Regions from separate parts of the Cellulomonas sp. GTC20042 genome, predicted to be linked through region 1. Evidence: predicted binding sites of a transcription regulator. Region 1 holds the regulator's gene; the other holds the start of a gene.
What was found. The regulator LexA, encoded in region 1, represses DNA repair genes until DNA is damaged. The targets are predictions, from matches to a motif close to TCGAACANNTGTTCGA.

Region 1 (11,679 bases):
CGTGCACCCCTGGATGCCGGCACCCTGCGGCACCCGCTGGGCGAGCGCGCGACCTTCGTGCAGATCTCCTCGGGCTTCTGCGCGCCGTGCCGGGCCGCCCGCCGGGTGCTGGAGCGGGTGGTCGACACCTCCGAGGGCGTCGCGCACGTCGAGGTGGACGTCGCGCAGCGGGCCGATCTGGCGGAGGCCTTCGCGATCACCTCGACGCCGACCGTCGTGCTGCTCGACCCGGAGGGCACCCCGGTGCTGCGCGTCGAGGGCGTCCCCACCCTCGCCCAGGCCCGCGCCGCCGTCGCCCCCCTCCTGCCCCCGCACTGAGCTACCCCGCGCACCGCGGGCCCCCATCCCGCCGAGTTGTCATCTTTCGTCGCTTCAGGTGCTCGCGAAGCGACAAGAGGTGACAACTCGGCGATGTGCCGGCCGCGGGGAGGTGCTGTCCAGACCTGTGCGCGGAGGGTCAGGCGCAGACGAAGCCCGCGGCCGGAAGACGGGCAGTCAGCGGGCGGTGACGCGCAGGACGCGGAATCCGCGGTCGGTCTCGACGCGCTCGACGTCGGCCGCCGCGCCGAGCTCCGTGGCGATCCACCGCTGGAGCGAGTCCGCGCCGAGCTGCTTGCCGACCACCAGGTAGGCGGACCCGCCCGGGAGCAGCCGGGGGAGCCAGTGCAGGAGCATCGCGTGCAGGGCGGGTTTGCCCACGCGGATCGGCGGGTTCGACCAGATCGCCGCGAACCGCACGTCCTCCGGCACGTCGTCGGGGTGCACCGCGCGCACGCCGGCGCTCGCGCCCGGGGTGCCGGCACCGTGCTCCGGTCCGGCGTCGCCCTCGGCCGGCGCGCCGTCGCCCGCGCCGTCCGGCCACGCGGCGCCCACCCGCTCGGCGTTGCGCCGGGTCAGGTCGAGCGCCCGCTCGTTGACGTCCACGGCCCACACCGTCGCGCCGGGGGCGAGCAGGGCCATGCTCAGCGCGACCGGCCCCCACCCGCAGCCCAGGTCGAGCAGGTGGCCCTCGGCCGGCGGCGCGGGGACGGTGCGCAGCAGCACCTCGGTGCCGGAGTCGAGGTGGTCGGGGGAGAACACCCCGCCGGCGGTCTCCACGGTGAGGTCGCGACCGGCGAGGTGGACGGTGCGGGTGCGTCGCTCGTCGGGGGAGGCCGGCTCGGCGGTGAAGTAGTGGTCGTTCCCGGTCACGCCCGCGACCCTACCGACTCCCGCGCCCGTGCCCGGTCACCGGCCCAGCCCCCGCGACCCTGCCGCCCCCACCCCGCGCCGCTCGAACCACCCCCCGCGTCCGCCTCTGGCGAATGACGTCGCGCCCCCGCGCCCCGCCGTGACACCCTGGATCACGACGCCGCCGCACCGATGCCGGCGGCCCACGACTGACGTCGACCCCGCCGGGCCGACCGGAAGGACCCGCGTGAACGATCCCCAGCACCCCACGACGGACGCCCAGGACGTGACCGAGGTGGACGCGCAGCAGGCCGCGCGCGACGCCCAGCGGGTCGCGGACGACGTGGTGGCCCGCGTGCTGGCGCGGGCCGGGACCGCGGTGCACGAGGGCGGCACGGTCCACTCCGCGCACGACGGCGACCAGCTCGACCTGGAGGAGCGCACGTCGCTGCGCCGGGTCCAGAACCTGTCCACCGAGCTCCAGGACGTCACCGAGGTCGAGTACCGGCAGCTGCGCCTGGAGCGCGTGGTGCTGGTGGGCCTCTGGGGCGGCAACGCGACGCAGGAGGCCGCGGAGATCTCGATGCGCGAGCTCGCGGCGCTGGCCGAGACCGCGGGCTCCGAGGTGCTCGACGGGCTGCTCCAGCGCCGGCAGAACCCCGATCCCGGCACGTACCTGGGCTCCGGCAAGGCCGCCGAGCTGGCCGGCATCGTGCTGGCGCACGGCGCGGACACCGTGGTCGTCGACGGCGAGCTCGCCCCCTCGCAGCGCCGCGCGCTGGAGGACGTGGTCAAGGTCAAGGTGGTCGACCGGACCGCGCTGATCCTCGACATCTTCGCCCAGCACGCCAAGTCGCGGGAGGGCAAGGCGCAGGTGGAGCTCGCGCAGCTCGAGTACCTGCTCCCGCGCCTGCGCGGCTGGGGCGAGTCGATGTCCCGGCAGGCCGGTGGCCAGGTCGGCGGCGCGGGTGCCGGCATGGGCTCGCGTGGTCCCGGTGAGACGAAGATCGAGCTGGACCGGCGCCGGATCCGCAACCGGATGGCGAAGCTGCGTCGTGAGATCGCCGCGATGGAGCCGGGCCGGCAGACCAAGCGCGCGTCCCGCCGCAAGAACGCGATCCCCTCGGTGGCCATCGCGGGGTACACCAACGCCGGCAAGTCCTCGCTGCTCAACCGGCTGACCGACGCCGGGGTGCTGGTGGAGAACGCCCTGTTCGCCACCCTGGACCCGACCGTCCGCCGCGCGCAGGCCGCCGACGGGCGGGTGTACACGCTGGCCGACACGGTGGGCTTCGTGCGGAACCTGCCGCACCAGCTGGTCGAGGCGTTCCGTTCCACGCTGGAGGAGGTCGCCGACTCGGACCTGGTGCTGCACGTCGTGGACGCCTCGCACCCGGACCCGGAGGGGCAGATCGCGGCGGTCCGGCACGTGTTCGCCGACATCCCGGGCGCGATGGACGTGCCCGAGGTGATCGTGCTGAACAAGGTCGACCTGGCCGAGCCGGAGGTGGTGGCCCGGCTGCGCTCGCGCGAGCACGGGGCTGTCGTCGTCTCCGCGCACACCGGCGAGGGGATCGACCAGCTCCAGGCCCTGATCGCCGACCAGCTGCCGCGCCCCGGCGTGGTGGTCGACGTGGTGATCCCGTACGACCGCGGCGACCTGGTGCACCGCGTGCACGAGACCGGCGAGATCGACCGCGAGGAGCACACCGCGCACGGCACGGCCCTGCGCGGCCGGGTGGACGAGGGGCTGGCGGCGGAGCTGCACGCGGCGTCCGTGGCTGTCGGATGACCGGACTACCCTTCTCGGGTGCCTGACCCCGCTCCCGACGTCGACCACCTGCTCGACCTGGCCGTCGCCGCCCTCGGCGGGGCGCCCCGTGACGGCCAGCGGCAGATGGCCCGTGAGGTCGCGCAGACGATCGAGGCCGGCGAGCACCTGATGGTGCAGGCGGGCACCGGCACCGGGAAGTCGCTCGGCTACCTGGTGCCCTCGGTGCGGCACGCGGTGCTCGCGGACGAGAAGGTCGTGGTCTCCACCGCGACGCTCGCGCTGCAGCGCCAGGTGATGACCCGGGACCTGCCGCTGGTCGCCGGGGCGCTCGGTCCCGCGCTGCCCCGTGCGCCGAAGATCGCGCTGCTCAAGGGCTGGCACAACTACGTCTGCGTGCACAAGACCGACGGCGGCTACCCGCCGGACGAGCAGGGGATGCTCTTCGACCTCGGCGAGCACGGCGCGGCCGACCACCCGGCGCCGGAACCGGGTGAGGGCGACGACGGCGGCAAGGAGTCGCTCGGCGCCCAGGTGGTGCGGCTGCGCGAGTGGGCGCAGGGCACCGACAGCGGCGACCGGGACGATCTGGTGCCCGGCGTGAGCGACCGCGCGTGGCGGCAGGTGTCGGTGACCTCGCTGGAGTGCCTGGGCCAGCGCTGCCCGCTGCTCGCCGAGTGCTTCCCGGAGCGCGCCAAGGCCACGGCCCGCGCCGCCGACGTGGTGGTGACGAACCACGCGATGCTCGGGATCGCCGCCTCGGGGTCGACCCACGTGCTGCCGGAGCACGACGTGCTGGTGGTGGACGAGGCGCACGAGCTGGCCGACCGGGTGACCGCGCAGTCCACCGCCGAGCTGTCCGTGAGCACCGTCGAGCACGCCGGGCGGATGGCGCGGCGGCACGGTGGCATCGTCACCACCGATCTGGACGCGGCGGCGACCGCCCTCGGCACGGCGATGTTCGCGCTGCCGGAGGGCCGGTTCACCGACGGGCTGCCCGCCGAGGCGCGCGCGGCGGTGGCGATGGTGCGGGACGCCGCGCGCGGTCTGCTGTCGGACCTCAAGCCGGACAAGCCGGCGGGCGGTGGTGGCACGGCGGAGGCGGACACCGGGCTCAAGATCGCGACGTCGGCGGTGCAGTCGCTGTTCGAGGTCGCGGAGTCGATGGCGGCCGATCCGGAGGCCCAGCGGTACACGGTGCTGTGGTGCTCGCGCGGCGACGGGCGCGGCGGTGACGGGGCGACCCGGCTGCACGCGGCCCCGCTGGCGGTCAACGGGTTGATCCGCACCCACCTGCTCACCGGGCGGGCGACGGTGCTCACCTCGGCGACGCTCAGCCTGGGCGGCGAGTTCCGCTCGATGGCGCGGGGGATCGGCCTGGAGGGCGCCAGCGACAAGGCGGCGGCCACGGCCTCCGCCGCCGACGGCCCGGGCGGCGCGGACCCGGCGCCCGGCGCCGAGACGTCGAGCACGCTGCACTGGCGGGGGATCGACGTCGGCAGCCCGTTCGACTACCCGAAGCAGGGGATCCTCTACATCGCCCGCCGCCTGCCGCCGCCTGGGCGTGAACCCGCCACCGACGCGCAGCTGGACGAGATCGCCGAGCTGATCACCGCCGCCGGCGGCCGCACGCTGGGGCTGTTCTCCTCGCGACGCGCGGCGACCGTGGTGGCCGAGGCGATGCGCGAGCGGCTGGACGTGCCGGTGCTGGTGCAGGGCGACGACCAGCTGCCGACCCTGGTGCGGCAGTTCGCCGAGGACGAGCCCACCTGCCTGTTCGGCACGCTGTCGCTCTGGCAGGGCGTGGACGTGCCCGGCCCGTCCAACCAGCTGGTGCTGATCGACCGGATCCCGTTCCCGCGCCCGGACGACCCGGTCCGCTCGGCGCGCTCGGAGGCGGTGGTGGCCGCGGGCGGCAACGGCTTCATGTCGGTGGCCGCCACCCACGCCGCGCTGCTGCTCGCCCAGGGCGCCGGCCGGCTGATCCGTTCCACCGCCGACCGCGGGGTGGTGGCGGTGCTCGACCCGCGGCTGTCCACCGCGCGCTACGGGGAGTTCCTGGTCCGCTCGCTGCCCGGGTTCTGGCGGACCACGGATCGTGACGTCGCTCTCGGTGCGCTGCGGCGCCTGTCGGGTCAGGAGCATGCCGCCAGCGCGTGAACTACCCTCGTGACCGGCGCCGACACCTGCGGCGCAGACCTGCGAGGAGGACCCGTGAGCGACCAGACTGACGACGGCGACGAGCTCGGCCTGGCCGGCACCACCGCGGGGCCGCGACGGACCACCAAGCTCGCCGTGATCGGCGCCGGCGCGGTGGGATCGACGATGGCCTACGCCGCGCTCATGCGCGGGGCCGCGCGCAGCGTCGTGCTCTACGACATCAACAAGGCCAAGGTCGAGGCGGAGGCGCTGGACCTCGGGCACGGCATCCAGTTCATGCCGATGGCCGAGGTGATCGGCTCCGACGACATCGCCGCCTGCGCGGACGCCGACGTGGTCATGGTGACCGCGGGCGCCAAGCAGAAGCCCGGTCAGACCCGGATCGACCTGGCCGAGGCCACGATCTCGCTGGTGCAGAAGATCCTGCCGCCGCTGGTCGAGGTCGCGCCGAACGCGGTGTACGTCATGGTCACCAACCCGGTGGACATCGTGACCTACGCCGCGCTGAAGTACTCCGGCCTGCCGCCGACGCAGATGTTCGGGTCGGGCACCGTGCTCGACTCCTCCCGGCTGCGCTACCTGATCGCCCAGCACACCGGTGTGGCCGTGCAGAACGTGCACGCGTACATCGCCGGCGAGCACGGCGACTCCGAGCTGCCGCTGTGGTCCTCCGCGACGATCGGTGGCGTGCCGATCCTCGACTGGAACGGCATCGACGGCCACGTGCCGCTGACCTCCGAGGTGCGCGACTCGATCGCCCGCGAGGTGGTCGACTCGGCCTACCGGATCATCGCCGGCAAGGGCGCGACCAACTACGCGGTGGCGCTGGCGGGCTCCCGGATCATCGAGGCGATCGTGAAGGACGAGCGGCGCATCCTGCCGGTGTCCTCGCTGCTGGACGGCTACCACGGGATCAGCGACGTGTGCCTCTCGGTGCCCTCGGTGGTCGGCCGCGGCGGTGTCGGCGAGCGCCTCGAGGTCCCGATGTCCGTGGACGAGCTCAGCGGCCTCCGCCGCTCGGCGGAATCCCTCCGCGCCGTAGCCCGCCGCTTCGGCCTGTAAGCCCAGGCCCTCTCACCCCACCCCAGCCCCACCCACCCCCTCCATTCCGCGAGGTCGGTGGTTCTGCACGAGGTCGGTGGTTCCGCGCCGCATGGTCAGGCGCGAACCACCGACCTCGTCGCCGTCTCGCGCAGCACGTGCAGGGCGGCGGCCACCGCGGGCACGCGGTCCATGCCCGGGGCGTGCACGGCCTCCACCAGGCGGAAGGTGCGCTGCGCGGGCCGGTGCACGTCCACGCCCTCGTGCGGCACGGCTGCCAGCGCGAGCCCGGGCAGCGTCGCGACGCCGAGCCCGGCGCGGACCAGACCGAGCACGGTCACGTAGTCGTCGGTGGCGAAGTCGATCCCCGGGTCGAAGCCCGCCCGGGTGCAGCTGCGGACGAGCTGGGCGCGGCACTGCTCGCAGCCCGCGATCCACGGTCGGTCGGCGAGATCGGCCAGGTCCACCGGATCGCCCACCGCGCGCTCGCCGCGCGGCAGCACCAGGTGCACCTCGTCGCGCAGCAGCGGAACGGCGGCGCGGCGCGGGCCCTCGCGATCCGGCTCGACGTCCGGGTCGCGGAAGGTCAGCGCGATCTCGCAGCGTCCGGCGTCCAGCAGGCTCAGCGCCTCCGGCGGCTCGGCCTCGACGAAGGTGGTCGCGATCCCCGGGTGCGCGGCGCGCAGCGCGGCCAGCGCGCGGGGGAGCAGCGTGGCGGCGGCGGAGGGGAACGCCGCCAGCCGCACCCGTCCGGCGCGCAGGCTGGCCACCGCCGCGACCTCCTCCAGCGTGGCGTCGAGCGCCGCCTGCACCTGCACCGCGCTGCGCGCCAGCACCTGTCCCGCCTCGGTCAGTCGCACACCTCGCCCCGAGCGGACCACCACGGGCGTGCCGATCAGCCGTTCCACCGCGCGCAGCTGCTGGCTGGCGGCGGGCTGGGTCAGGCCGAGGTGCTGCGCGGCGGCGGTGACCGAGCCGGTGGTCTGCACCGCCCGGACCAGGCGGAGGGCGGCGGCGTCGAGGGCGCGGGGAGCCATGGCCGCAGCATAAGACCGATGCATGGATCGCGTGGCAACTGGCCGTTGTGCGCATGGGTGGGCGCCCGGCACGCTCGTGGGGTGACCTCCCTCGCCGATCTGCGCGCCGCCTTCCCGCCCGTCCGGGGCCACCTCGACGCCGCCACCGCCGGCCTGCCCACCCGGGCTGCCACCGCCGCGCTGCGCGCCGACCTGGACCGCTGGGCCGACGGAGGGCTGGACGCCGGACGCTACGACGACGCGGTGACGCGGGCGCGGTCCGCCTTCGCACGGCTGGTCGGCGTCGGGCCGGACCGGGTGGCGATCGGCGCGCAGACCTCGGTGATGGCAGCCCTGGTCGCGGCCTCGCTGCCTGACGGTGCCGAGGTGCTCTGCGTCGAGGACGACTTCTCCTCGATGGTGTTCCCGTTCCTGGTCGAGCAGCCGCGGATCCATGTCCGCCAGGTGCCCGCCGAGGCGCTGGCGGAGGCGATCGGTCCGCGCACGTCGCTGGTGGCCTTCTCGCTGGTGCAGTCCGCCACCGGGGCGGTGCTGGACGGTCCCTCGATCGCCAGGACCGCCCGTGAGCACGGGGCGTGGACGTTCGCCGACCTCACCCAGGCGGCGGGGTGGAAGGCGGTGGACGCGGGGGTCTACGACCTCACGGCGACCGCCGCCTACAAGTGGCTGTGCGCGCCGCGCGGCACCGGCTTCCTCACCGTCGGCGAGCACGTGCAGCCCGCGCTGCGCCCGGTGCAGGCCGGGTGGTACGCGGGGGAGGACGTCTGGGGCTCCTGCTACGGGCCGTCGATGCGGCTGGCGGCGGACGCGCGCCGGTACGACGTCTCGCCCGCGTGGCAGGCGTGGATCGGCGCCGCCGAGACGGTCGAGGCCTTCGCCGCCGTCGATCCCGTGACTGTGGAGGCGTACGCGGCCGGGCTCGCCGACCGCCTGCGCGCCGGCCTCGGCCTGCCGGAGACCGGCAGTGCGATCGTCACGCTGGACGATCCCGACGGCCGTCGGCGTGCGGCCCTGGAGGCGGCGGGCTGCCGGGTGGCCGGGCGCGCGGGCAGGGTGCGGCTCGCGTGCCACGTGTGGGCGGACGAGGGCGACGTGGACCGGGCGGTGGCAGCGCTCGTCGGCGCCGGGGTGCCGGCCCGCGGCGCGGCCTGACCCGCCCCGCGTCGGTGCGGAGCGCCTGCGCCCAGGGCGCCTGAACGCCGGGTGACCAGCGTCGCCACCCTCGACCCGGGCGGGTCCGGCGTCAGAGGCTGCGCAGCACCGACACGACGCGACCGAGCACCTGCGCCTCGTCACCGGGGATCGGCGCGTACGAGGGGTTCTGCGGCAGCAGCCACACGTGGCCGTCGGAGCGCTTGAGCGTCTTCACGGTGGCCTCGCCGTCGAGCATGGCGGCGACGATCTCGCCGTTCTCCGCCACCGGCTGACGCCGCACGACCACCCAGTCGCCGTCGCAGATCGCGGCGTCGATCATCGAGTCGCCGACCACCTTGAGCAGGAACAGCTCGCCCTCGCCGACGAGCTGACGGGGCAGCGGGAACACGTCCTCGACCAGCTGCTCGGCGAGGATCGGCCCGCCGGCGGCGATCCGGCCCACCACCGGCACGTAGGCGGCGCGCGGCGCGCCGTCGCGCTCGGCGGAGTCCTCGTCGCCGAAGCCCGCGACCGTGGGGCCCGCCTGCCCGGGCAGCGCCGTGACGCCGCGGGAGTCGTCCGGCTGCACGACCTCGATCGCGCGCGGACGGTTGGGGTCGCGCCGCAGGTAGCCCTTGCGCTCGAGCGCCATCAGCTGGTGCTTCACCGAGGAGGGGCTGGTGAGGCCGACCGCGTCGCCGATCTCGCGCATGCTCGGCGGGTAGCCGCGGGACTCCACGGAGGCGCGCACCGTCTCCAGCACGAGGCGCTGGCGCGGGGTCAGCCCGTCGTCCTCGGCGTGCAGGTCGACCACGCCGTCCGTCGTGCCGGCACCGGTGGCACCGCTCGTCCCGCTCGTCATGATGACCCTCTCCGTCGTCCCTGCCCGCTGCCCGTACCTGCTCGCACCCGCCCCTGCGCACCGTCCGTGCTGGTCACGGTCGCGCGGCGTCCGCGTCGGCCGGCCGTGTCAGTGGTCGGTGGTGGGCTTGCCCCGATGTGCCGAGCCTAGGCGGAGCGAGCGGACGGATCAAACATCTGTTCGAGCGTGTCTCGACAACGACGCCCGGTCGTGGCAGCATCGTACAAGCGTTCGACGAACAGGTGTTCGAGCGGGATCGATCGAGAGCGGCGGGCGACCGTCGGCGAGAGGGAGTGGTGAGGATGAGCGCGATCACGATGGCCCCGCGGGTGGCCCTGGCCGACGTGCGTCGTCCGGCGTCCGCTCCCCGGCGGTCGGCTGCTTCTCGGCGGGCGACTGCGGCCCGGCGGGCATCCGCTCCCCGGCAGGAGGCTGCGACCGGGGCGGTGGTGGCGGAGCGGGCGGAGCCCGGGCTGCGCGACCTGCACCTGACCCGGCGCGGGCGTGCGGTGCTCCTCCTGCTCGCCGCGCTGATCGTGCTCGCGGGCGTCCTCGGTGGGCGTGCGGTGGCCGACGGGCCGGAGCAGGCGATCGAGGTGCGCACCTACGCGGTGCAGGCGGGCGAGACCCTCTGGCAGATCGCCGGCGACGTGGCGCTGCCCGGTGAGGACGTGCGGGACGCGGTGCTGCGCCTCCAGGAGCTCAACGGTCTGGCGGACGCCTCGCTGCGCGCCGGCCAGGTGCTGCTGCTCCCGGCCGACTCCTGATCCCGCGCGGACTTCGCACCGGCCTCCGGCTGGCCTTGCGCCGGCCGCGCGCTGACCTCGCACCGGCCGCGCGCTGCCCCCGCACTGGCCTGGGGCTGACCCCGTGCAGGTCGCGGCGAGTATTACGAAAGTGCAGGCTTGCGTAAATCGGATCCCGGCCCCTACAGTGGTGATCACTTCGACGGCTGGCTGGGGGGCTCGCCTCGAAGGACGCATCGACGTCGGCACCGAGTGCGCGACGCAGGCGCGTGAAGCAACGCCGTTCTGACGAGGCGAGTCGTCCGGACGAGACGGGACGGGGGCGTCCCCACGAGGGTGGCCGCAGCACTGCGGCCACCCTCGTCGTCTGTCCGGGACCCGGTGCGGGTGCGCGGCCCGGACTGCGCAGCCGCGCGAAGACCGGACGGCGTGGCCGGGCGGCGCCCGGGAACGGTCCCACCGTCGCTCCGAGGCGAGCCGCCTTGCACCGCCGACCGGCGGCGACCTACGTTGTCCCGGTCCTTGCGGGGGTGAGGCACGTCGGCGTCGTGGCCGGGCCCGCCCTCCGGGAGAAGCACCGAGGAGGCTCCACCATGCACTGCCCGTTCTGCCGTCACGCGGACTCCCGCGTCGTCGACTCGCGCACCTCCGACGACGGCCTGTCGATCCGTCGCCGCCGCCAGTGCCCGCAGTGCAACCGCCGGTTCACCACGATCGAGACCGCGAGCCTCTCGGTGGTCAAGCGCTCCGGGGCGACCGAGCCGTTCAGCCGGGACAAGATCGTCAACGGCGTCCGCAAGGCCTGCCAGGGCCGCCCGGTGAGCGAGGACGACCTCGCCCTGCTCGCCCAGCGCGTCGAGGAGACGCTGCGTGCCAGCGGCAGCGCGGAGCTGGACGCCTACGAGATCGGGCTGGCGATCCTCGGACCGCTGCGCGACCTGGACGAGGTGGCCTACCTGCGGTTCGCGAGCGTCTACCAGGCGTTCAGCTCGCTGGACGACTTCGAGGCGGCGATCACGGTGCTGCGCGCCGAGAACGAGGTCGCGGACGCCGAGCGCGCCGGGCGCGAGGGCGACGCGTCCGCCTCCTGAGCGGTGACGTGGCGCGAACCCTCGCGCTCGCCGCGCCGGGGATCCCCGCCCGTGGATGACCGACGCGGCCTGTCGGGGCGTCGTACTACGGTCATGGGGTGATCCCTGACGACCTCGCGCTCCTGCACGCACCCGGCACCCCGACGCTCAGCCCCGACGGCCGCACCGCCGTCGTCGCGGTGACGTCGCCCGACCTCGACCTGGACGAGTACACCGGCCAGCTGTGGCGGGTGGCGACCGACGGCTCCGCCGAGCCGACCCGGCTGACCCGCGGCCACCGTGACACGGACCCGCAGATCTCCCCGGACGGCCGCTGGGTGGTGTTCCTGCGCGCCGAGGCGAAGGGGCGCCCTCAGGTGCACGTGGTGGAGTTCGCGGGCGGTGAGCCGGTGCGGCTGACCGACGCCCCGCTCGGTGCGCAGTCGCCGCGGTTCTCCCCGGACGGAAGCCGGATCGCCTACCTCGCCCGCGTGCCGGAGGAGGGTCGCTACGTCGCCGACGGCAACCCCGCCGCCGAGCGGCCGCGGCACATCACCGAGCTGCCGTACCGCGGTGACGGCGCGGGCTTCACCCGGGACAAGCGCCGGCACCTGTTCGTGGTGGACGTCCCGGCGCAGACGCCGGGCGCGGTGGCCGAGACCGAGCCGCGTCAGATCACCAGCGGCGA
Region 2 (11,679 bases), 150 kb from region 1:
CGCTCGGGTGCGCTCGCGCCTGGCCAGGTTCGGCACCGGGCGGGCCCCGACGCAGTCGCCGGTGATCGAGCCGCTGCTCCAGGCCGTCCGCACCAACCACCCGAAGGCCGACCTGACCCTGCTGGAGCGCGCCTACGCGACCGCCGAGCGCGCGCACCGGGGTCAGCTGCGCAAGAGCGGCGACCCGTACATCACGCACCCGGTGGCGGTGGCGACGATCCTGGCCGAGCTCGGCATGACGCCGCCGACGCTGGCCGCCGCGCTGCTGCACGACACCGTCGAGGACACCGACTACTCGCTCGAGCAGCTGCGCAGCGAGTACGGCCCCGAGATCGCGATGCTGGTCGACGGCGTGACCAAGCTCGACAAGGTCACCTACGGCGACGCCGCGCAGGCCGAGACCGTCCGCAAGATGGTCGTGGCGATGTCCCGCGACATCCGCGTGCTGGTGATCAAGCTCGCGGACCGGCTGCACAACGCGCGCACCTGGAAGTTCGTCCCGGCGGCCTCCGCGGAGAAGAAGGCCCGCGAGACGCTGGAGATCTACGCCCCGCTGGCGCACCGGCTCGGCATGAACACGATCAAGTGGGAGCTCGAGGACCTGTCGTTCTCGACGCTCTACCCCAAGGTGTACGACGAGATCGTGCACCTGGTGGCGGAGCGCGCCCCCGCCCGCGAGGAGTACCTGGCCGTCGTCCGCGAGCAGGTCGGCACCGACCTGCGCACCGCGAAGATCAAGGCCACGGTCACCGGCCGGCCGAAGCACTACTACTCGATCTACCAGAAGATGATCGTGCGGGGTCGCGACTTCGCCGACATCTACGACCTGGTGGGCGTGCGCGTCCTGGTCGACACCGTCCGGGACTGCTACGCGGCCCTCGGCGCCCTGCACGCGCGATGGAACCCGGTGCCCGGCCGGTTCAAGGACTACATCGCGATGCCGAAGTTCAACCTCTACCAGTCGCTGCACACGACGGTGATCGGCCCCGGCGGCAAGCCGGTGGAGATCCAGATCCGCACGCACGACATGCACCGTCGCGCGGAGTACGGCGTCGCGGCGCACTGGAAGTACAAGGAGGGCGCCAAGAACCAGGCCGGCGCCGAGGACTCCGCCGGCAACGACATGACCTGGCTGCGCCAGCTGGTCGACTGGCAGAAGGAGACCGCGGACCCGTCGGAGTTCCTGGACTCGCTGCGCTTCGAGATCGCCGACGGCGAGGTCTACGTCTTCACGCCCAAGGGCGACGTGATGGCGCTGCCCGCCGGCGCGACCCCGGTGGACTTCGCCTACGCGGTGCACACCGAGGTCGGCCACCGGACCATGGGCGCCCGGGTGAACGGGCGGCTGGTGCCGCTGGACTCGACGCTGGAGAACGGCGACGTGGTCGAGGTCTTCACCTCGAAGTCCGAGACCGCCGGCCCGAGCCGCGACTGGCTCGGCTTCGTCACCAGCCCGCGTGCGCGGAACAAGATCCGCCAGTGGTTCACCAAGGAGCGCCGCGAGGAGGCGATCGAGCAGGGCAAGGACCTCATCGCCAAGGCGATGCGGAAGCAGAACCTGCCGATCCAGCGCCTGCTGTCGCACGAGTCGCTGGTCGCCATCGCGAACGAGATGCGCTTCGCGGACGTCTCTGCGCTGTACGCGGCGATCGGCGAGGGCCAGGCGTCGGCGGCGAGCGTGGTGCAGCGCCTGGTGCACGCCATGGGCGGCGAGCCGGGCGCGGAGGAGGACATCGCCGAGACGGCGCGTCCCGGCCAGACCGCGCGGCGGGTGCGCACCGGTGATCCCGGCGTGGTCGTCAAGGGCGTGGACGACATCTGGGTCAAGCTCGCCAAGTGCTGCACGCCGGTGCCGGGCGACGACATCGTCGGCTTCGTCACCCGGGGCGCGGGCGTGAGCGTGCACCGCTCGGACTGCATCAACGTCACGCAGCTGCGCTCCGAGCCCGAGCGCATGGTGGACGTCGAGTGGAGCCAGGGCAGCACGGCGCTGTTCCTGGTGCAGATCCAGGTGGAGGCGCTGGACCGCAGCCGCCTGCTGTCGGACGTGACGCGGGTGCTGTCCGACCATCACGTCAACATCCTGTCCGCCTCGGTGTCGACCTCCCGCGACCGGGTGGCGATGTCCCGGTTCGTCTTCGAGATGGCCGAGCCCTCGCACCTCGCCTCGGTGCTGTCGGCGGTGCGCAAGGTCGAGGGCGTCTTCGACGTGTACCGGATCACCGGTGCCAAGGCGGGGGAGACCCCGGTCCTGCACTGACCGCCCGGCTCCTGCGCCATCAGCGCGCGCAGGGCGGTCTCGGCCTGCCGGATCCCGCGCCGGTTCGACCACGCGGCGAGCGCGAGCCACGCCGCGCCCAGATCGACCCCGGCGTGCGTGCGCAGCCGGTCGACCAGCGGCCGCGCACGGTCGAGCGGCACACGGCGCAGCAGCTCGACCGCCGTCCCGACCGGGTCCAGCACCGGGATCCCGGCGAGCACCACCACCCCGCCGGGCGAGGTGCGGCCGGCCGCCGCCGGCAGGCACGTGTCCAGCAGGTCGGGGCACGGCCCACCGGTGTGCACCCAGACCGCAGCGGCTCCGCAGACCGCACGACCCTTGGCAGGACGCTCCGGCAGCGCCGCCGCCCGGTGCACGGGCCGCACCGGCGTGCCGCCCGGGACGCCGACCTCGTCTGTGAGCGCCAGCACGGCGCCGTCGTGCACGAGCACCTGCCACGCCACCGAGCCGAGATCCGACCGGCGGACCACCGCGTCGGGATCGCGTGCGGGGCGCACCGGCGGGTCGTCGGCGGCCAGCCCGACGCGCGGGTTCGCGTCGAGCAGCGGGGCGGGGAGCCAGGGCGCGGTCATGCGGACAGCGTGACCTGCGCGCTGTCGGTCTCGCCAGGGGCACCTGGTCGGCCTGTGGACGACGGAGCGATCTCGGACCTGTGGACGGCTCGACGACCCGTGATCCTGCGGGTGTCCTGATCGCGGCCGGTCCCGGTCGTCGTGGTGCGTCGTCGGCGAGACGCCCGACGGGGCCCGCGATCAGGCGATCACGGGCCCCGTCGGGGTGCTGCGAGGCGGTGCGTCAGCCGCGCGACTCCTCGGCGGCGCGCTGCACCTGCTCCAGCCACGACCGGCGGGCGTCGAGGGCGGCCTGCGCCTCCTTGACCTTCCGGGCGTCGCCGCCGGCCTGGGCCTTGGCGAGGTCGGACTCGAGCTGCGCGATGGCGTTCTCGAGCTGCGCGGCCGCACCCTCGGCGCGGGCCCGCGTCTCGGGGTTGGTCCGGCGCCACTCGGCCTGGTCGGCGTCCCGCACGGTGGCCTCGACCGCGCGCAGGCGGGCCTCGACGCGCTGGATGTCGCCGCGCGGGACCTTGCCGGCAGCCTCCCAGCGGTCCTGGATCGAGCGCAGGGCGGACTTCGCGGCGGCCAGGCCGCGCGACACGTCGATCGCCTCGGCCTCGACGAGCAGGGCCTCCTTGACCTCGAGATTGGCGCCGAACTCGCGGTCGGTCGCGGCGTTCACCTCGTCACGGGCCTGGAAGAACGCGTCCTGGGCAGCACGGAACCGGGCCCACAGCGCGTCGTCGTCCGCACGGCTGGCGCGCCCTGCCGCCTTCCAGCGGGCCATCAGGTCGCGGTAGGCACCGGCCGTGGCACCCCACTCGGTGCTGGTCACGAGGCGCTCGGCCTCGCGGACGATCTCCTCCTTGGTGGCCTTCGCCCCCGCGTTGCGGGACTCGAGCTCGGCGAAGTAGTGCCGACGCTCGCGGTCGAAGGTCGTCCGCGCGTGGCTGAAGCGCTTCCAGAGCGCCTCCTCCGTCGGGCGGTCGATGCGCGGGCCGGAGCGCTGCGCGTCCTTCCACTCGTCCAGCAGCGCGCGCAGCTGCTCGCCCGCGGGGCGCCACTGCATGCGCGACGGGTCGGTGCCCGCGACCTTCTCGGCACGGTCCACGATCGCGGTGCGCGCCTCGACGGCGGCGGCGCGGGCGGCGGTGCGCTCGGCCTCCACGGCGGCACGACGCTCGGCGGCGGCGCCGCGCAGGCCCTCCAGGCGGGTGCGGAGCCCGTCCAGGTCACCGACGGCGGCCGGCTCGGCCAGCTCCTCGGTCAGTTTGGCGAGGGTCTGGTCGATCTCCTTGACCGCGAGGTCGGTGGCGGTCAGGCGGGCCTCGAACAGCACGACCTTGGCCTGGAGGTCCAGGAACCGGCGGACGTAGAGCGCGAGCGCCTCGTCGGCACCGGCACCGGGGAACTGGCCCACGGCGCGCTCACCGGCGGGCTCGCGCACGTAGACGGTGCCCTCCTCGTCGACCCGGCCGAACTCGGCGGCGGCGGCCGCCTCGGCGGAGTCGTCCGGCGCCGGGACCGGCACGGCGGGTGCGGCCGGCGCGGCGCTCTCGGCGGCGGGGGTCGCGGGGCGCGGCCGGGGACGCATGGCGCTCGGCAGCGGCGGGCGCGGGCCCGGACGGGGGGCGGGGGTCGTCGCGGCGGGTGCGGCCTCGGCCTGCACCTCGGCGTCCTCCGCGGCGGTCTCCGGCTCGGTCTCGGACGCGGCGGGCTCGGCTGTCGCGTCGCTCACCTCGGCCTCGACGGGCGTGGGCTCGGCCTTGGCCTCGGCCGGGGTGGCGACCTCGTCGGTGGTCTCCGGCTCGGCGGCCACGGCCTCCGGCGCGGTCTCGGCCGGCGTCGCGACCTCGGCCTCGGTGGCCGTCTCCTCGGCGACCGGGGCGGTCTCCGGCTCCGTCGGCTCGGTGGTCGGCGCGAGCGCAGCGTCGACCGCGGCCTCGTCGCTCTCGGGGCCGTGCTGCTCGGGCGTCTCGGTCACTGGGTCTCCACTCCCTCGATGGTGACGGGGATGGCCGGGGTGCCGTCGGAGGCACCCCCGCTCACGCCCGCGTCAGCGATTGCCTGCACCACGTCGAGTCCTGACGTGATGCGGCCGAACACGGTGTAGCCGCCCGCGGTGTCGGACGGGATGGTCGAGTCCTCGTAGACGAGGAAGAACTGGCTGCCCATCGACTCGCCGTCGCCGCCCTGGCGGGCCATCGCGATGGTGCCGGCCGGGTAGACGTCGTCCGAGGGCGCGTTCTCGATCGGGCCCCAGGAGTAGCCGGGGCCGCCGGTGCCGGTGGCGGTCGGGTCGCCGCACTGGAGCACGTAGATGCCGCTGGTCACGAGCCGGTGGCAGGCGGTGTCGTCGAAGTAGCCCTCCTGGGCCAGCGTGACGAAGTTCGCGACGGCCTGCGGGGCGACGTCGCCCTCGAGCTCGATGCCGATGTCGCCCTGGTCCGTGGTGATCGTGCCGGTCCAGGTGCGGTCCTCGGCGAGCGAGATGTCGGGCAGCACACCACCGTTGCCGGTGCGGGCCTCGGTGGAGGCGGTCGACGCGTCGGTCGCCGTGCTGGCGGAGGCCGAGGGGCTCGGCGAGGCGCTGGCGTCATCGCCGCGGGACAGCCCGATCGCCGCGGCGACACCGCCGACGACGACGAGCACGCCCACGACGGAGCCCGCGATCACCTGGGTGCGACGACGCTGCGCCCGTCGCACCTGCTGGCGCTCCTGCCACTTCTCGTACCGGCGGCGCTCGTACTCGCGCTCGCGCTTGCTGGACGGCACGCACACTCCTCGGTCTCGGTCACGAGGCCGCGGGGGACCGCACCGTCGCAGACGTCGACGGCGCACGGCTCCCGCACCCGCCGGACAGTCTAGGCAGCCCGGACCCGTCCGACGGCATCGACGGTGCGGTGCGTCGGGTCGGTGCGGCGCGGGACCGGTCCCGGCTAGCGTGACGGGGTGCGCATCCTCGCCCTGGTGGCCCCCGTCTTCGGCACGAGCTGCTACCTCCTGGTGGCCGACGACGGCGCCTGCGTCGTGGTCGATCCGGGTGGCGGCGCGGCCCCGCTGGTCGAGCGCGCGGTCGCCGAGCACGGGCTGCACGTGGTGGCCGTGCTCGCCACGCACGGGCACCCGGACCACGTGTGGGACGCCGCCGCGGTGGCGGGTGCCGCCGGTGTCCCGCTGCGGCTGCACGCCGCCGACGCCGCAGCGGCGATCGATCCGCTGCACGTGCTGGCCGGGGGAACAGGTCCGGCCTCGCTCGCCGTGGGCGGGGCGCTGGCGGACGCGCTGCGTTCCGCCGGACGGGACCCCGGCACGTACGAGGTCCCGGTGGTCGAGGCGTTCGGCGAGGTGGCGCCGGAGGGCGGCCGGTCCGACGACGTCACGCTCGACCTCGGCGGGATCCGGGTGCTCGCGCGGCACGCGCCGGGCCACACCCCGGGATCGACGCTGTACCTGGTCGAGGTGGACGGCGCACCGGTCGTGCTCACCGGCGACGTGCTGTTCGCCGGCAGCGTCGGCCGCACCGATCTGCCCGGCGGCGATCCCGCGGTCATGGAGCGGACCCTGCGCGAGGTGGTGCGTGCGCTGCCCGCCGACGCGCACGTGCTGCCCGGCCACGGCCCCGCCACCCGCACGGACGTCGAACGTCGCACCAACCCCTACCTGGCAGGATGACCCCCATGGCACGCCCCACCCCGCTGTCCGGCTTCCCCGAGTGGCTCCCCGACGGTCGTCTCGTCGAGCAGCACGTCCTCGACACCCTGCGCCGCACCTTCGAGCTGCACGGGTTCTCCGGGATCGAGACCCGCGCGGTCGAGCCGATGGACCAGCTGCTGCGCAAGGGCGAGACCTCCAAGGAGGTCTACGTGCTGCGCCGGCTCCAGGAGGACAGCGGCGAGGCGGGCAAGGACGCCGGGCTGGGCCTGCACTTCGACCTCACCGTGCCCTTCGCGCGCTACGTGCTGGAGAACGCCGGACGGCTGGCGTTCCCGTTCCAGCGCTACCAGATCCAGAAGGTGTGGCGCGGCGAGCGCCCCCAGGACGGCCGGTTCCGCGAGTTCGTGCAGGCCGACATCGACGTGGTCGGCTCCGGGGACCTGCCCTACCACTACGAGGTGGACCTGCCGCTGGTGATGGCGGAGGCGCTGGGCGCGCTGCGCGAGATCGGCGTGCCGTCGGTGCGGATCCTGGTGAACAACCGTCGCGTCGCCGAGGGCTTCTACCGCGGGATCGGGCTGGACGACGTCGAGGCCGTGCTGCGCAGCATCGACAAGCTGGACAAGATCGGCCCGGAGAAGGTCGTCGCGCTGCTGGTCGCCGAGGCCGGTGCCACCGACGCGCAGGCGCGGGCGTGCCTGGACCTCGCCGCGATCTCCGGCGAGGACACGGGCGTGATCGACCGGGTGCGCGCGCTCGCGGCCGCCCACGGCGTCGAGTCCGAGCTGATGGAGCAGGGTCTGACCGAGCTGGCGCAGCTGATCACCGCCGCCGCCGTGCGCGCGCCGGGGGTCGTCGTCGCCGACCTGAAGATCGCGCGGGGCCTCGACTACTACACCGGCTCGGTCTACGAGACCGTGCTGGTGGGTCACGAGCAGCTCGGCTCGATCTGCTCCGGCGGCCGCTACGACACCCTCGCGTCGGACGGCGCGAACACCTACCCCGGCGTCGGCCTGTCGATCGGTGTCTCGCGGCTGGTGTCCCGGCTGATCTCCGGCGGTCTGGTGCGGGCCACCCGTGCCGTGCCCGCCGCGGTGCTGGTCGCGGTCACCGACGAGGAGACCCGGGCGGCCTCCGACGCGGTGGCCGCCGCCCTGCGTGCCCGGGGGATCCCGGTCGAGGTCGCGCCGACCGCCGCGAAGTTCGGCAAGCAGATCAAGCACGCCGACCGTCGGGGGATCCCCTTCGTGTGGTTCCCGGGCGCCGACGCCGCCGATCAGGTCAAGGACATCCGCTCCGGCGAGCAGGTGGACGCCGACGCCGCGACGTGGGCGCCGCCGGCCGAGGACCTGTGGCCCCGGGTGGTGCCCGCGGAGGTCTGAGTCGCGGACCGCGCGCGGGCTCAGGCCAGCGCGGCGATCCCGGCGTTGAGCGTGGTCGCGTACAGCACCCAGGCGAGGTACGGGCCGAGCAGCCACGCCGCGCCCGGGGTCAGCCGGTGGAAGGCCACGATCGTCGCGACCAGCGCCACCTCCAGCGCGAGGATCACCGCCAGCCCGAGGCCGAGCTGCTCGGCGCCGAAGAAGACCGGCGTCCACGCCGCGTTCAGCGCCAGCTGCGCGCCGTAGAGGGTCAGCGCCGTGCGCGCCCCGCGCCAGCCGTGCTCGCGCCACACCCACCAGGCGGCGACCGCCATCGCGGCGTAGAGCACCGTCCACACCGGCCCGAACAGCGCGTCCGGCGGTGTCCAGGACGGCTTCGCGGCGTCCTGGTACCAGCCGTCGACGCCGGACGCGGAGGCGAGACCGCCGACCAGGGCGACCGCGACGCTCAGGGCCAGCAGGCCACCCAGCACCAGCCAGCGGCGGGTGGCGGACGGCGCGTGGGGTCCCGGGTCGGTGGCCGGCTCGTACGGGGTGGCGGGTGCGGTCGTCATGCCTCCACCGTCCGGCGGCCCGGCCGACGCGGCAACCCGGCGGGTCTCGGACGGGCTCGTCGACCGGGCGCGCGGAGATCTTGCCTCTCGTTCGAACGCGTGTTCGAATGGAGACATGCGATGGGACGGGCAGAAGCTGGGCGACGAGAGCGGTGGCGACGCGCTGCCCGGCCTCGCGCTCGCGGGCCTCGTCCGCTCGGTGCGCACCCCGGAGTTCGCCGGGGTCACCTTCCACGAGGTGCGCGCCCGCTCGGCCCTGAACAAGGTGCCCGAGGCCTCGGACATGCCGTTCCGGTGGACGGTCAACCCGATGCGCGGCTGCCTGCACGCCTGCGCGTACTGCTTCGCCCGGCCCACGCACGAGTACCTGGGGATGGGGGCGGGTGCGGACTTCGAGACCCAGATCGTCGTGAAGACCAACGTGGTCGAGGTGCTCACCGCCGAGCTGCGCCGCCGTAGCTGGGCGCACGAGCACGTGGCGCTCGGCACCAACACCGACCCCTACCAGCGGGCCGAGGGCCGGTACGCGCTCATGCCGGGGATCATCGGGGCGCTCGCGGCCTCCGGCACGCCGCTGTCGCTGCTGACCAAGGGCACGCTGCTGCGCCGCGACCTGCCGCTGCTCGTGGAGGCCTCCGGGCAGGTGGGCGTGAGCCTCGCGGTGTCCCTGGCGATCGGGGAGGAGCAGCTGCAGCAGGCGCTGGAACCGGGCACGCCGACCCCGCGCGCCCGGCTGGCGCTGATCCGGGCGGTCCGGGACGCCGGGCTGGACTGCGGGGTGCTCGTGGCGCCGGTGCTGCCCTGGCTGACCGACGGCACCGCGCACCTGGACGGGCTGTTCGCCGACCTGGCCGAGGCGGGCGCGTCCTGGGTGACGGTGATCCCGCTGCACCTGCGCGGGCCGGTGCGGCCGCTGATGCTCGCGTGGCTGGCCGAGCACCGGCCGGACCTGGTGGCGGGCTACCACCGGCTCTACCGGCGCGGGGCGAACGTGCCGGAGGAGTACCGGCGGTGGCTGCGGGACCGGGTGCGCCCGCTGCGCCACCGGTACGGGCTGGGCCACCCGCCCGGGCCCGCGTCGGAGGGGGAGCCGTCCTTCGCGCCCTGGCGGCGGGGTGCGGGCGGGACGTCGCAACCCGTGGCGAGTGGTCCGGCGATCCTGCAACCGGCGCTGTTCTGAGCGGGGGATCGGGGTGCGGGGCGGATCGGGGGGTGCCGGTGGGCGGTGAGCGGGGCGAGCGACGCGCGGACCCGACCGGCAGCGAGCGAGGGAGGCGACGCGCGGGCTCGACCGGCGGTGAGCAGGGCGAGCGGCCCGCAGTAGACTCGCGGGGCTGCCCGCCGTGGCCAGCGCCCCACCACCTGAGAGGACCTGTCGTGCTGCGCACCCACACCGCCGGCTCGCTGCGAGCCGAGCACATCGGCACCACCGTCACCCTGACCGGGTGGGTGGACCGGCGTCGCGATCACGGTGGCGTGGCCTTCGTGGACCTGCGGGACGCCTCCGGCATCGCCCAGGTGGTGATCCGGGACGAGGCCGTCGCGCACGGGCTGCGCGCGGAGTACGTGCTCCAGGTGACCGGCGAGGTCGGCCGCCGTCCCGCGGGCAACGAGAACACCGCGCTCGCCACCGGCGAGGTCGAGGTCGTCGCCACCGAGGTCGTCGTGCTGAACGAGGCGGCGCCGCTGCCGTTCCAGGTCTCCTCCTCGCTGGACGAGCCGGTCGGCGAGGAGGCGCGCCTGCGCCACCGCTACCTCGACCTGCGCCGGCCGGCTCCGGCCAAGGCGCTGCGCCTGCGCTCGAAGGCCAGCCAGGCCGCGCGCGGCGTGCTGGAGGCGCACGAGTTCGTCGAGGTCGAGACCCCGACGCTGACCCGCTCCACCCCGGAGGGCGCCCGCGACTTCGTGGTGCCCGCCCGTCTGGCCCCCGGCTCCTGGTATGCGCTGCCGCAGTCGCCGCAGCTGTTCAAGCAGCTGCTCATGGTCGGCGGCGTCGAGCGCTACTACCAGATCGCCCGCTGCTACCGCGACGAGGACTTCCGCGCGGACCGTCAGCCGGAGTTCACCCAGCTCGACATCGAGATGTCCTTCGTCGACCAGGAGGACGTCATCCGCCTGGGCGAGGAGCTGCTCGTCGCGCTGTGGGGCCTGATCGACCACCAGGTGCCGACGCCGCTGCCGCGGATGACCTACGCCGAGGCGATGGCCCGCTACGGCACCGACAAGCCCGACCTGCGCTTCGGCCTGGAGCTGGTCGAGCTGACCGCGTTCTTCGCCGACACCCCGTTCCGGGTGTTCCAGGCGCCCTACGTGGGTGCCGTGGTGCAGCCCGGCGGTGCCTCCACCCCGCGCCGCGGCTTCGACGCCTGGCAGGAGTGGGCCAAGCAGCGCGGCGCCAGGGGCCTCGCGTACGTCACGGTAGCCGAGGACGGCACCCTGGGCGGGCCGGTCGCCAAGAACATCTCCGAGGCGGAGCGCGACGGCCTGGTCGCCGCTGTGGGCGCCCAGCCGGGCGACGCGGTGTTCTTCGCCGCCGGCAAGGCCTCCGAGGCGCGGGGGCTGCTCGGTGCCGCCCGCCTGGAGATCGGCCGTCGTGGCGGCCTGATCGACGAGTCGCAGTGGTCGTTCCTCTGGGTGGTCGACGCCCCGCTGTTCAAGCCCACCGGCGAGGACGACGACGTGGCCGTGGGCGACGGCGCCTGGACCGCGGTGCACCACGCCTTCACCTCGCCGACGCCGGAGTGGATCGACCGCTTCGAGGAGTCGCCGGGCGAGGCGCTGGCCTACGCCTACGACATCGTGTGCAACGGCAACGAGATCGGCGGCGGCTCGATCCGTATCCACCGCCGCGACGTGCAGGAGCGCGTGTTCGCGACGATGGGGATCGGCGAGGAGGAGGCCCGCGAGAAGTTCGGCTGGCTGCTCGACGCCTTCCAGTTCGGCGCCCCGCCACACGGCGGGATCGCGTTCGGCTGGGACCGCGTGGTCGCGCTGCTGACCGGCTCGGAGTCGATCCGCGACGTCATCGCGTTCCCGAAGTCGGGTGGCGGCTACGACCCGCTGACCGGTGCGCCGGCCCCGATCTCCGCGCAGCAGCGCAAGGAGGCCGGTGTGGACGCCAAGCCCAAGGACGCCACGAAGGACGCCGAGAAGGCCGCCGCGGAGCAGACCGCGGCCCAGAGCTGACCGCCGGGACGCCGGGGGCGGGCCACGGCCCGCTCCCGGACCCCTGGTCCCGCGACGAGCTGCTG

Region 2: the regulator LexA is predicted to act here: its motif matches at 8,520-8,535, upstream of ACZ5HG_RS08515 (Rv2578c family radical SAM protein).

The regions. Positions count from the first base shown of each region.
Region 1 is NZ_AP043678.1:1,698,866-1,710,544, forward strand. Features, by position in the region: gene ACZ5HG_RS07840 (TlpA family protein disulfide reductase) at 1-318, shown strand, start outside; gene ACZ5HG_RS07845 (class I SAM-dependent methyltransferase) at 496-1,191, opposite strand; gene hflX (GTPase HflX) at 1,457-2,962, shown strand; gene ACZ5HG_RS07855 (ATP-dependent DNA helicase) at 2,981-5,101, shown strand; gene ACZ5HG_RS07860 (L-lactate dehydrogenase) at 5,156-6,163, shown strand; gene ACZ5HG_RS07865 (LysR family transcriptional regulator) at 6,259-7,179, opposite strand; gene ACZ5HG_RS07870 (aminotransferase class V-fold PLP-dependent enzyme) at 7,261-8,331, shown strand; gene lexA (transcriptional repressor LexA) at 8,423-9,175, opposite strand; gene ACZ5HG_RS07880 (LysM peptidoglycan-binding domain-containing protein) at 9,478-9,942, shown strand; gene nrdR (transcriptional regulator NrdR) at 10,515-11,012, shown strand; gene ACZ5HG_RS07890 (S9 family peptidase) at 11,111-11,679, shown strand, end outside.
Region 2 is NZ_AP043678.1:1,846,954-1,858,632, forward strand. Features, by position in the region: gene ACZ5HG_RS08485 (RelA/SpoT family protein) at 1-2,260, shown strand, start outside; gene ACZ5HG_RS08490 (DUF349 domain-containing protein) at 3,077-4,819, opposite strand; gene ACZ5HG_RS08495 (peptidylprolyl isomerase) at 4,816-5,610, opposite strand; gene ACZ5HG_RS08500 (MBL fold metallo-hydrolase) at 5,788-6,510, shown strand; gene hisS (histidine--tRNA ligase) at 6,516-7,874, shown strand; gene ACZ5HG_RS08510 (TspO/MBR family protein) at 7,895-8,428, opposite strand; gene ACZ5HG_RS08515 (Rv2578c family radical SAM protein) at 8,544-9,608, shown strand; gene aspS (aspartate--tRNA ligase) at 9,806-11,614, shown strand.